One region of the Paraburkholderia sp. MPAMCS5 genome, then DNA from elsewhere that is predicted to be linked to it. Evidence: riboswitches for the same ligand, from Rfam matches in the RefSeq annotation. Region 1 holds a riboswitch; the other holds the start of a gene.
The links. Region 1 has a riboswitch for manganese ahead of VOM14_RS06195 (TMEM165/GDT1 family protein). Riboswitches for the same ligand answer to the same signal wherever they lie in the genome.
Positions count from the first base shown of each region.

Region 2: linked by a shared signal. The riboswitch ahead of VOM14_RS18045 (sodium:calcium antiporter) and the one ahead of VOM14_RS06195 (TMEM165/GDT1 family protein) in region 1 are both predicted to bind manganese.

Region 1 is NZ_JAYXBK010000002.1:450,474-455,571, forward strand. It holds gene pepN (aminopeptidase N) at 1-1,801, opposite strand, end outside; gene VOM14_RS06190 (DUF4136 domain-containing protein) at 2,048-2,731, shown strand; gene VOM14_RS06195 (TMEM165/GDT1 family protein) at 2,890-3,462, opposite strand; yybP-ykoY riboswitch at 3,474-3,690, opposite strand; gene VOM14_RS06200 (beta-ketoacyl synthase chain length factor) at 4,256-5,014, shown strand; gene VOM14_RS06205 (lysophospholipid acyltransferase family protein) at 4,998-5,098, shown strand, end outside.
Region 2 is NZ_JAYXBK010000007.1:175,690-180,787, forward strand. It holds gene VOM14_RS18035 (branched-chain amino acid ABC transporter substrate-binding protein) at 1-431, shown strand, start outside; gene VOM14_RS18040 (porin) at 568-1,668, shown strand; yybP-ykoY riboswitch at 1,847-2,030, shown strand; gene VOM14_RS18045 (sodium:calcium antiporter) at 2,105-3,115, shown strand; gene VOM14_RS18050 (acetyltransferase) at 3,411-4,073, shown strand; gene VOM14_RS18055 (acetyltransferase) at 4,290-5,027, shown strand.

The DNA.
Region 1 (5,098 bases):
GCGTCAGCAATTCGCGCGTGGCGAGCCGCTGGCCGGCTTCCCAGCGGTTGAACGGATCGCTGTCGTGCGCGAGCAGGAAAGCCAGTTGATCCGCCGAGTAATCGTATTCGACGATCACCGGCGCCGAGAAATTGCGCAGCAGCGAAGGCAGCGGTTCCTGCTGCACATTGACGAACGTGAAGGTCTGTTCGGTCTGGGTAAGTTCGAGCACGCGCGTGGTGGAATCCGACGCCTTCGCCTCGTTTTCCAGTTGCAGCGGCAGATCGTTGCCGTCCTTGCCGATCAGCCCGATCGCGAACGGAATCAGCAGCGGTCCCTTTTGCGTGTCGCGCGCGGCTGGCGCGGCCTCGCCGTAACCTTGCGCGAGCGTCACGCTATAGCGCTGCTGTGCTGCGTCGTAACGAGTGCGCACGGACACACGCGGCGTGCCCGCCTGGCTATACCAGCGCTCGAATTGCGCGAGATCGCGGCCGTTCGCGTCGGCGAGCGCGTGACGGAAATCGTCGCAGGTCACGGCCTGGCCGTCGTGGCGCTTGAAGTACAGGTCCATGCCCTTGCGAAAACCTTCGCGGCCGAACAGCGTTTGATACATCCGCACGACTTCGGAGCCCTTCTCGTAGACCGTCATCGTGTAGAAGTTGTTGATCTCGACGTAGCTTTCCGGGCGCACCGGGTGAGCCATCGGGCCGGCGTCTTCGGCGAACTGCATCTGGCGCAGCACGCGTACGTCTTCGATGCGCTTCGTGGCGCGCGCGGCTTCGTCGTTGCCGTTGGTCTGGCCGCCCGCCATGTCGGCGGAAAACTCCTGATCGCGAAATACCGTCAGACCTTCTTTCAGGCTCAGCTGGAACCAGTCGCGGCACGTCACGCGGTTGCCGGTCCAGTTGTGAAAATACTCGTGCCCGACCACGGCCTCGATGTTCGCGAAGTCGGTGTCGGTCGCGGTTTCGGGGTTCGCCAGCACGTACTTCGTGTTGAAGATGTTGAGCCCCTTGTTCTCCATCGCACCCATGTTGAAGTCGCTCACGGCGACAATCATGAAGCGGTCCAGATCGAGTTCGAGCCCGAAGCGCGTCTCGTCCCAGCGGATCGAGTTGATCAGCGAATCCATGGCGTGACGGGTCTTGTCCAGATCTTGCGGCTCGACCCAGACTTGCAGCAGTTTCTCTTTGCCCGTGCTGGTCTTCACCCGCTCTTCGAGCGCGACCAGCTTGCCGGCGACGAGCGCGAACAGATAGCTCGGCTTCCGGAACGGATCTTCCCAGCGCGCGAAATGGCGGCCGTCGGACAGATCGCCTTCCTCGAGCAGATTGCCGTTCGAAAGCAGCACCGGGTAGTCGGCCTTGTTGGCGCGCAGCGTGACGGTGTAGGTCGCCATCACGTCCGGACGGTCGAGGAAATAGGTGATGCGGCGAAAGCCCTCGGCCTCGCACTGCGTGAAGAAGTTTCCGCTCGACACGTACAGGCCCGAGAGCGTGGTGTTCGCAGCCGGATTGCAGATGCTCGTGAGCGTGAGTTCGAAGTGATCCGGCACGTTATCGAGCAGCAGGCCGTGCTCGTGCGGGTGCGCGTTGCCGAACGGCTGGCCGTCGATCGCGGCGCTGACGAACTCCAGTTGTTCGCCCATCAGCTCCAGGTGCGCGGCGCGCGACGCATCCGGATTGCGGCGCACGCGCATGGTGTTCTTGACGAGCGTGCGTTCGGGAAGCAGATCGAACTCGAGCGCGACGGTGTCGATCAGAAAAGCGGGCGGCGCGTAATCGGCGCGGCGGATCACATTGGGCGTTGCGGTATCGGCCATGGCGTTCTGTAGTGGTGGTACTCGAGCGGCCAGCGCACCAGGGCACGCGAGCCGGGCTTGTCGAGCCATTGTACAAAGCCTCGGCGAATCGTGCGGACCGACCTTTTACGGGGTGGCGAGGCCCGCGTATGAGCGGGCGCCCGTGCAAAAGAGCCCGGCACGGCGCTGGACCGCAACGCCGCGACAGGGCTGACGGTCTGCGTACAATACAAATACGAGCAGGACCAACGCTTCACGAGGCAGACCATGAAAACGAACCGATGGACACGCCGCGCCATGCTGTTGCTTGCGGCGCTGACCATGCTGCTGTCCGGTTGCACGACTTACGTGAGCACGCAGGTCACCGCGTTCTCCGACTGGAGCGGCAGCGACGCGACCCGCACCTACGCATTCACGCGCGAGCCCGATCAGCGGAGCAATCTGGAACTCACCACGTACGAACGCATTGTCGCGAACGAACTCGCCACGCATGCGTTTCGCCAGGTCGACAAAGCGGAGGCGCGCTATCTGGTCGGTCTCTCGTACGGCATTCGCTCGGACATGGTGACGGTCGCCGAGCCGGTCTACTACAACCCGTGGCCGGCGCCTTACTGGGGCTGGGGCCGTCCGTTCGATCCGTGGGGGCCGTGGGGTCCGTTTCCGGCTGGCTATGTGAACCAGAGCTATCCGATCTTCACGCATCTGCTCGGCGTGCGGATCGTCGAGCGCGCGAGCGGCAAGGAGGTCTACAACGTGACGGCGCGCAACTCGGGTGGCGAGTCGTCGCTGGTTCGGGCCATGCCGTATCTGGCGCGCAGCGCGCTCGCCGATTTTCCGCTTGGCAATGGCGTCGTGCGTACGGTCAAGATTCCGCTCGGCAAGAACGCGGGCGCGTCCAACGAAACCGCCGTTCCCGCCGCTGCGGCGTCGGGCGCGAAGGCGTCTCAGTAGCGGAAGCAGCAGAAGCGGCAGAAGCAGCAGAAGCGGCAGAAGCAGCAGAAGCGGCAGAAGCGGCAGAAGCGGCAGAAGCGGCAGAAGCGGCAGAAGCGGCAGAAGCGGCAGAAGCGGCAGAAGCGCGGCGGTCAGCGCTCCGCTTATCAGCACCGCGCTTAAACGCCCACGCCGAACAGCGCCATTGTCCCGAGCACCACGAACAGCACCGCGGCAATGCCGTGCACGAGCCCGGTCGGCAGACGGTGCGCGAAGCGGTCGCCGAGCAGGATCGCCGGCACGTTGGCGATCATCATGCCGAGCGTGGTGCCGGCCACCACGCCGAAGAAATCGTGAAAGCGCGCGGCCAGCGCGACGGTTGCGATCTGCGTCTTGTCGCCCATTTCCGCGAGAAAGAACGTCACCACGGTGGCGCCGAACACGCCGAAGTGCGTGCGATTGGTATTGGCTTCTTCGTCGCCGAGTTTGTCCGGCACGAGAATCCACAAGCCCATTCCGACGAAGGAAATAGCCAGCGCCCAGCGCATGATGGTCGGTGTGAGCAGCGAGCCGAGCCATGCGCCGAGCGCGCCCGCGCACGCATGGTTGACGAGCGTGGCCGCCAGCACGCCGAGAATGATCGGCAGCGGCTTGCGATAACGGGCGGCCAGGACGAGCGAAAGAAGTTGCGTCTTGTCGCCGATCTCGGCGAGCGCGACCGCTCCGGTCGAAATGAGAAAAGCGTGGTTCACGTTATTTTGATTCCTCGGGCCGAGATATGAACGAGCGACGACCCACGACACGCCGGGCCCAATTGCGACGGGGTGTGGGTCATCGGTCTCGCCAGGCCAGAGGCTGCGGCTGCCATGGCCGTAACGGCCAAGTCTGTTGACAGGCGCCCCCGCGAACGCACGTTCCCGAGCCCGGGCTGATTGCCGGGCGGACGTGCCGCGGGGCGGCTACTCCCCAATGAGCGGCGGATTATAGCAGGCGTCGGCGCGGCTCACGCGCGAATGAGGCGGGGCGCTCGAATTCGCCTGAATTTCCGTCCGCATGCGACTCGACCGCAATATCGATTGTGTTGAACTGCAACAACGTACGCAGAAAGTTAAATGAAAGTATTGCGGAGATTTTCCGCGCAAAATCCGGCTATCCGCATTTCCCGCCAGCGCCGCCGAAACCTCCGGCGGCAGGCGTTTCAGCCGGTCATTTGGGACCGTTCCGCAACCCCTCGAAGAGAAGCCGAAGCCAACCGTGGCAATGTCGAGACGGATACAGATGGATACGTCTTTTATGGCTGATTTAATTCAGAATATTCAGTATGATTCCGGCGACTATAGAAATCCGAGCCTACGAACATGGCGAATTTTCAAAGTCGCCTAAATAATCGGGTCAAAGTGCCGTTAATTCGCTGAACCCTACAAAAGAAGTCTGGATTGACTCCCCGCCGGATATTGCCGGGCCGCGCGGCGCGCACACGCTGTGACGGCTGCGTGCTCCGTCGGGCGCTTCAGCCTCTCCTTGCTTCTACGCGCGAACACCGATATGCCCGATCTGCACTGGACCATTCCGGTCGCTCGCTGGTCTTGCTGGCCTGCTGCCGCATCTGCCGCACCCGAAATCGGCTTTATCGAGCCGATCGTGCGACGTCGTCTGAGCACTCTGTCCCGAGTCGCGCTGAAGGTGGCGCACGACTGCGCCGGGAATGACGAGGTCCGCGTCGTGTTCGCCTCGCGCCACGGCGAATTGCGGCGCACCACCGACATCCTTCGCGCCATCAGCGCGGGTCAACCGGTCTCGCCCACCGCATTCAGCCTGTCGGTGCTGAACGCCATGACGGGCGTGTTCGGCATTGCGCGCGGCGACCGCTCGGCGGCCAGCGCGGTTTCGGCCGGCCCGGAAACGCTCGGCTACGCGCTGCTGGAAGCCTATGCGCAATACGCGTCCCAGCCCGGCTCGCCGGTGCTGCTCGTCTATGCGGACGAACCGGCGGACCCCGCGTACGGCACGATCGAAGACGAAGTGCACGGCGGCGCCATGGCGATTCTGCTGAGCCGCGAAGGCGCGCAGGGCGATCTGGTGTGCACGCAATCCGCATCGTCGGCTGCGCTGCCCGCGGACGCCGCGCAGCTTATGCCGCCAGAAGAAGCGCACGCAGCCGCCGCCGGAAGCCGCACCGGACCCTCGGCACGCCTCGCGACCCAGAGCCAGGCGCTGCAGCACTGTCTCGAGACCCGCGAGCCCGCCGCATGGCAGGGCGCCGGCGTGATCTGGCACTGGAGCTGGCATGATCGCGCGGCTTGACTACGCCTGGCGGTTGTTCGCCACGGGCATGGCGTTCGTGGTGTTCGGCATCTGCGGCGTGCTGTTTTCCGTGCTGGTGTTTCC
Region 2 (5,098 bases), on a different contig from region 1:
CGTTCGCCAAGCAGGCGCGCCAACTCGGCGTGAAGGCGAAGTTTCTTGGCGGCGACGGCGTGTGCTCGCCGGCGTTGCCGAGTCTCGCGGGTGATGCCGCCGATAACGTGGTGTGCTCCGAAGCGGGCGCAGCGTTGGAAGGGTTGCCTGAGGGCGCCGCCTTCGCGGCGAAGTACGCAAAGCGATTCGGCCATCCGCCGCTGGTCTATTCGCCGGAGACTTACGACGCCGTCCACATTATTGTCGATGCCATGAAGCGTGCGAATTCCACGGCTTCCGAAAAGATCCTGGCAGCCATGCCCGCAACGGACTATCACGGTGTCACGGGGGAGACGGTCTTTGACTCGAAGGGTGATCTGAAGCACGGCGTGATTTCACTCTACCGATACATCTCGGGAAAAAAGACATTGCTTGAGTCGATGAGCATGTAGCGCGAGTGAGGACCGTGATCGGCCTCGACTCATCGTCAGTGCACGACTCCGACGGCGAGCATGACGCTGACCGCAGCGAAGCTCGCGCGTCGATACCGCAGGCAAGAGAGAATCCTAAACGACAAGAGGAATCGCAATGAAAAGGACCACAATCATGAGCGCACTCGCCGGCACGATGTTGGCTGGCGCGGTGCCGTCTGTTCACGCACAAAGCTCCGTCACGCTGTATGGAATCGTGGATACCAGTCTGCGCTACCTGACGAATGCGGACTCAAAAAACGACAGCCAGTTGGCGATGGGCATAGGTCCTGTCACAGGAAGCCGATGGGGCCTCAAGGGAAGTGAAGATCTCGGCGCGGGACTTCAAACGGTTTTCCGCCTCGAAAATGGGTTTAACGTCTGGAACGGTCAGTTGGCGAGCGCCAATACTCTTTTCAATCGACTGGCCTATGTCGGTCTTTCGAGCAACCGCTATGGCACGGTGACGGCGGGTCGCCAGAACACGCCGCTTTTCGACCAGCTCGGCAGCGTGTATGACCCGCTCACGGTTGGCAACTACGATCAGGATGGCTGGCTTCCCGGTGCACTTGGCTATGGTCTGCGTTCGAACAATGCAATCAAATATAACGGGCAATTTGGCGGTCTGAACGTCGAGGCAATGTACGGTGTAGGCGGTGTGCCGGGCAGCCTCGGCGCGAGCAGCATGTATGGCCTGACTGCGTCGTATGCCGTGAATGGCCTTTCGATCGACGTCGGTTATCAACAGAACAGCGATAGCGCCAACAACAAGTTCCGCGTGGTCAATGTGAGCGCAGTCTATTCGTTCAATTCGGTCAAGACATACGCGGGCTGGCTGCATTCGCAGGACAACACCGGCATCGTGGATCTTTACATGGGCGCTGCGGGCTCGCCGGCGTCGACCTGGACGCCGAAGCCGAAGACAAACCGAATCGACGATGGCTTCTACGCCGGGGCGACCTGGCAAGTCACATCGCCGCTGTTGCTCACGGCGGCTGGCTACTACGATCGCTCGCGAAATGCGCTCAATAGTGACGGCCTCACCTCGGGCCGTGGCACTCGATACTCGGCTGCACTGCTCGCGGAATACTCGCTTTCCAAACGCACGGAGGTGTACGGAACGGTCGATTACATCCATGGAACAGGGGCCGCAGCCGCCGACTTCCCGGGCCGTAACAACCAGACTGGCGTGGCAGTGGGTTTCCGGAACATCTTTTGATGGGCCCGATTCAGGCTGAACATTGATTCGAACGCACCCTTGCTGACCACGTCGGAGGCGGTAGCAGGGTGCGGGCATCATGCAGTCCTGCCATGCGAGAAGACAGCAGTCTGTTTCGCGCCTGTTCCTCGCCTTTCATCGATGCAAGCTTGTTGCAAGGGCGCACTCCCGCTAGAATCCTCCGGTCACTGGGGAGTAGCCTGCCTTCACGCATCGCTTGAAGGAGAGCGCGTCAACATACTTGGCTTGCGGGCCATGGCGCGTTCGGCCGTTCGGTTTGGCGAGACCATTGGCGCACTGCTTCGTTCTGGTCGGACGGGTCGCGGTGCGTCATGGTTCGTCTTACGTCCGACCGCGGAGCCGCTGTGAAACCACATTGTCCCTTACCTCGAATTCCCTTGCGCCGCGCGCTTCCCGTCCATGCCGGGAGCCACGCATGACCGGTCTCCTCCTCGAACTGGCCATCATGCTGGTCGTCATTCTCGTGTCGGCCGAACTCTTCACCAATGCGCTCGAACATCTCGGCGAGCGTCTCAAGATTTCCGAAGGTGTGACCGGCTCGCTTTTCGCGGCGGTCGGCACCGCATTGCCGGAGACGCTCGTGCCGCTGCTCGCGATTGTCGGCGGAACGGCGGATCGCGGCGTCAACGAGGAGATCGGCGTGGGCGCCATCCTCGGCGCGCCGTTGATGCTCTCCACGCTGTCCACGTTTCTGATGACGCTCGCCGTGCTTCGTTCGCGCGGCGTCGGCGGCCACGTCGCGCCGGAGCGCTCGGGCTTCACGCGAGACCTCAACTACTTCCTGTGCGCATTCGTGCTGGCGGCAGCCGCCATGTACGTGCCGCACGAGCAGCGAATCGTGCGCGCGCTGTTCAGCCTCGGCCTCGTCGGCGTGTATGTCACCTATGTCGTGATGACCTTCCGCGCGTCGAGCGATCTCGTCGGCGCCGGCCACGGCACCGAAGCGCCCGGCAAGATGCTGCTTTCGCGGCTCGGCGTGCCCACTCATCTCGCGACCATCGCGCTCCAGCTCGTGATCGCGGTTGCCTTGCTGGTGTGGGGCGCCGAAGGCTTCATTCATGGCGTGCGGGGTGTGTCGCAGGTGCTCGGCGTGTCGCCACTGCTGCTGTCGTTGCTAATCATTCCGATCGCCACCGAACTGCCGGAAAAGGTCAACAGCATCCTGTGGATTCGCCGCGGCAAGGACACGCTCGCGTTCGGCAACATCACGGGCGCGATGGTGTTTCAAGGCACGCTGCTGCCGGCTATCGGCATTCTGCTGACGCCTTGGACGCCGCGTATCGAGGTCGTAACGGGCATCGTCATCACGCTGCTCGCGGCCGCCTGGCTGCGGATCAATGCGCGCGAACGCGGCGTGCCGGTGTGGGCGCTGCTTTTCTGCGGCGCGCTTTACGCCGCTTATCTGGCGGTCACGCTGAGCCGGTAGGTGCTCACGTCAGGTGTCCTGTCGTTCACACCAGGCCGTCAGGCGAATCGCGAGTCCCAGCGATCTCAGCCCGCGCGCTGGGCGCCCACTCCCCGCAATGCATCGATTTAGAGGTTTTTCCCGTACCAACTCTCGGAATCGCGCGATGGGGAGCGACGGCATAATTCGCAATATGTTGCGACAGGCGGCTCCAAAGGCGATGCCGGCGAGTACGCTGTCGCGCGACGCTGTATTCGTACGCGCTGTCGATGTATGAAGCGGCAGGGAACTAGTCGAGCAAGTCCGAGGAGGCGGTATGGACAACATTGTCATAGTCGGATCGCGTGGCCATGCAAAAGTCGTTATCGATATTGTCGAGCAGGAAGGGAAGTACAGAATTGCCGGGCTAATTGACGCATACCGCAACGTAGGTGAGCGGACGTTGGATTATCAAGTGCTAGGCTCGGAAGTCGATCTCTCGCGTCTCGAGGCTGAATGCGATCTGAAAGGGGCGATCATTGCGATCGGCGACAACCTGGTCCGGTCGAAACTTGCAACGAAGGTCAGAGAGTATTGTCCACAACTGCCGTTCGTGAATGCCGTTCATCCGCGGGCGACTATTGGCCGCGGCACAACGGTCGGATTGGGTACCGTATTGATGGCCGGAGCGGTAGTCAATCCTGACTGTCGGGTGGGTCCGTTCTGTATTTTGAACACGAACTCGTCATTGGATCATGACTCTGTGATGGACGAGTTTTCGAGTTTGGCACCCGGAGCTATAACCGGTGGAAACTGCCGGATTGGCGGATATGCCGCCATAAGCATCGGCGCCATTCTTCGCCACGGCATAACTATTGGCGAGCACAGCGTAATTGGCGCGGGAGCTATCGTTTTGAAGGACATCGAGCCATATTCGGTCGCCTATGGGAGCCCCGCCAAAAAGGTGCGCGATAGGATTCCCGGGGCATGTTACCTGTGAATGCAGGCAGCACATTCGATCCTATCTACGACTTGCCCACAGTCTTTGTCCGGCCATTACCAAGAAGTTGCATTAGACAATATTTTGAGCTCGGCGTGAGTTGCAAATGCCATTTGTCCTTGCCTGCCAATGACGCTCGAGGCACGCCGGGGAAATCCGAACTCAGCGACACGAATAAGATCATCGTGCAATAACCTGAATGTACATTGGACCTATATGAACGTTGTTACGTCCGACGACAGCGTCGGCGTTGTGCCGACTCATCCTCTCTCGAAGCATTTCATTGTCATTGGCTACCGGGACGGGGCTTGCTCGACTATCCCTAACAACTTCTTCAAGAATTGGCTGGACGAAGAGGCCACAGAGGGAACATTTCACATCGGACGGTGCACAATTTTAGGCGTGGGCTCGGTCGCCAGGTACGACGGCAATGCGCAGAAACTGGTCATTGGAAAGAACGTCGCCGGTGGTATGGGGCTCAAATTCATTCTGAACGCCCAGCATGAAATGAAGACCATATCGACGACCATGTTTAGCATCTACGGCAATGGCCTTACCAACGTAGTTATGCCGCAATACGCGGATACCGTTATTCACAATGATGTATGGATTGGCGATGAGGCTTTGTTTCTTGGTGGCAGCGTTATCGAAAGTGGATGCGTCATTGGCGCTCGCTCGCTGATACCGCCGAATTTCCGAAGTGAACCGTACGGTATTTATGCCGGCTCGCCGGCGAGGCTGGTGCGCTTTCGCTTTTCGGAGAGAGTGCGGGAGCGCTTGCTGGAGTTGGCGTGGTGGGACATGTCACTCCAGTGGATCAAGAAGAACAACGATGCTTTTCTGGTCGATCTCACTGTGGACGAAGGACGTGCGCTCGAAGTACTCGCGGAGCTTCAGCGGGAGAAAGCGGCTGAACTCGCAAATGCGCGCAAGTTTTCCTCGCAGATATCCTGATCACTAGCCGACTTCTTCTCCGATGCAAAGAGCACCTAACGCATCTCATGAGTTAAGTGCTCTTTCGCTTT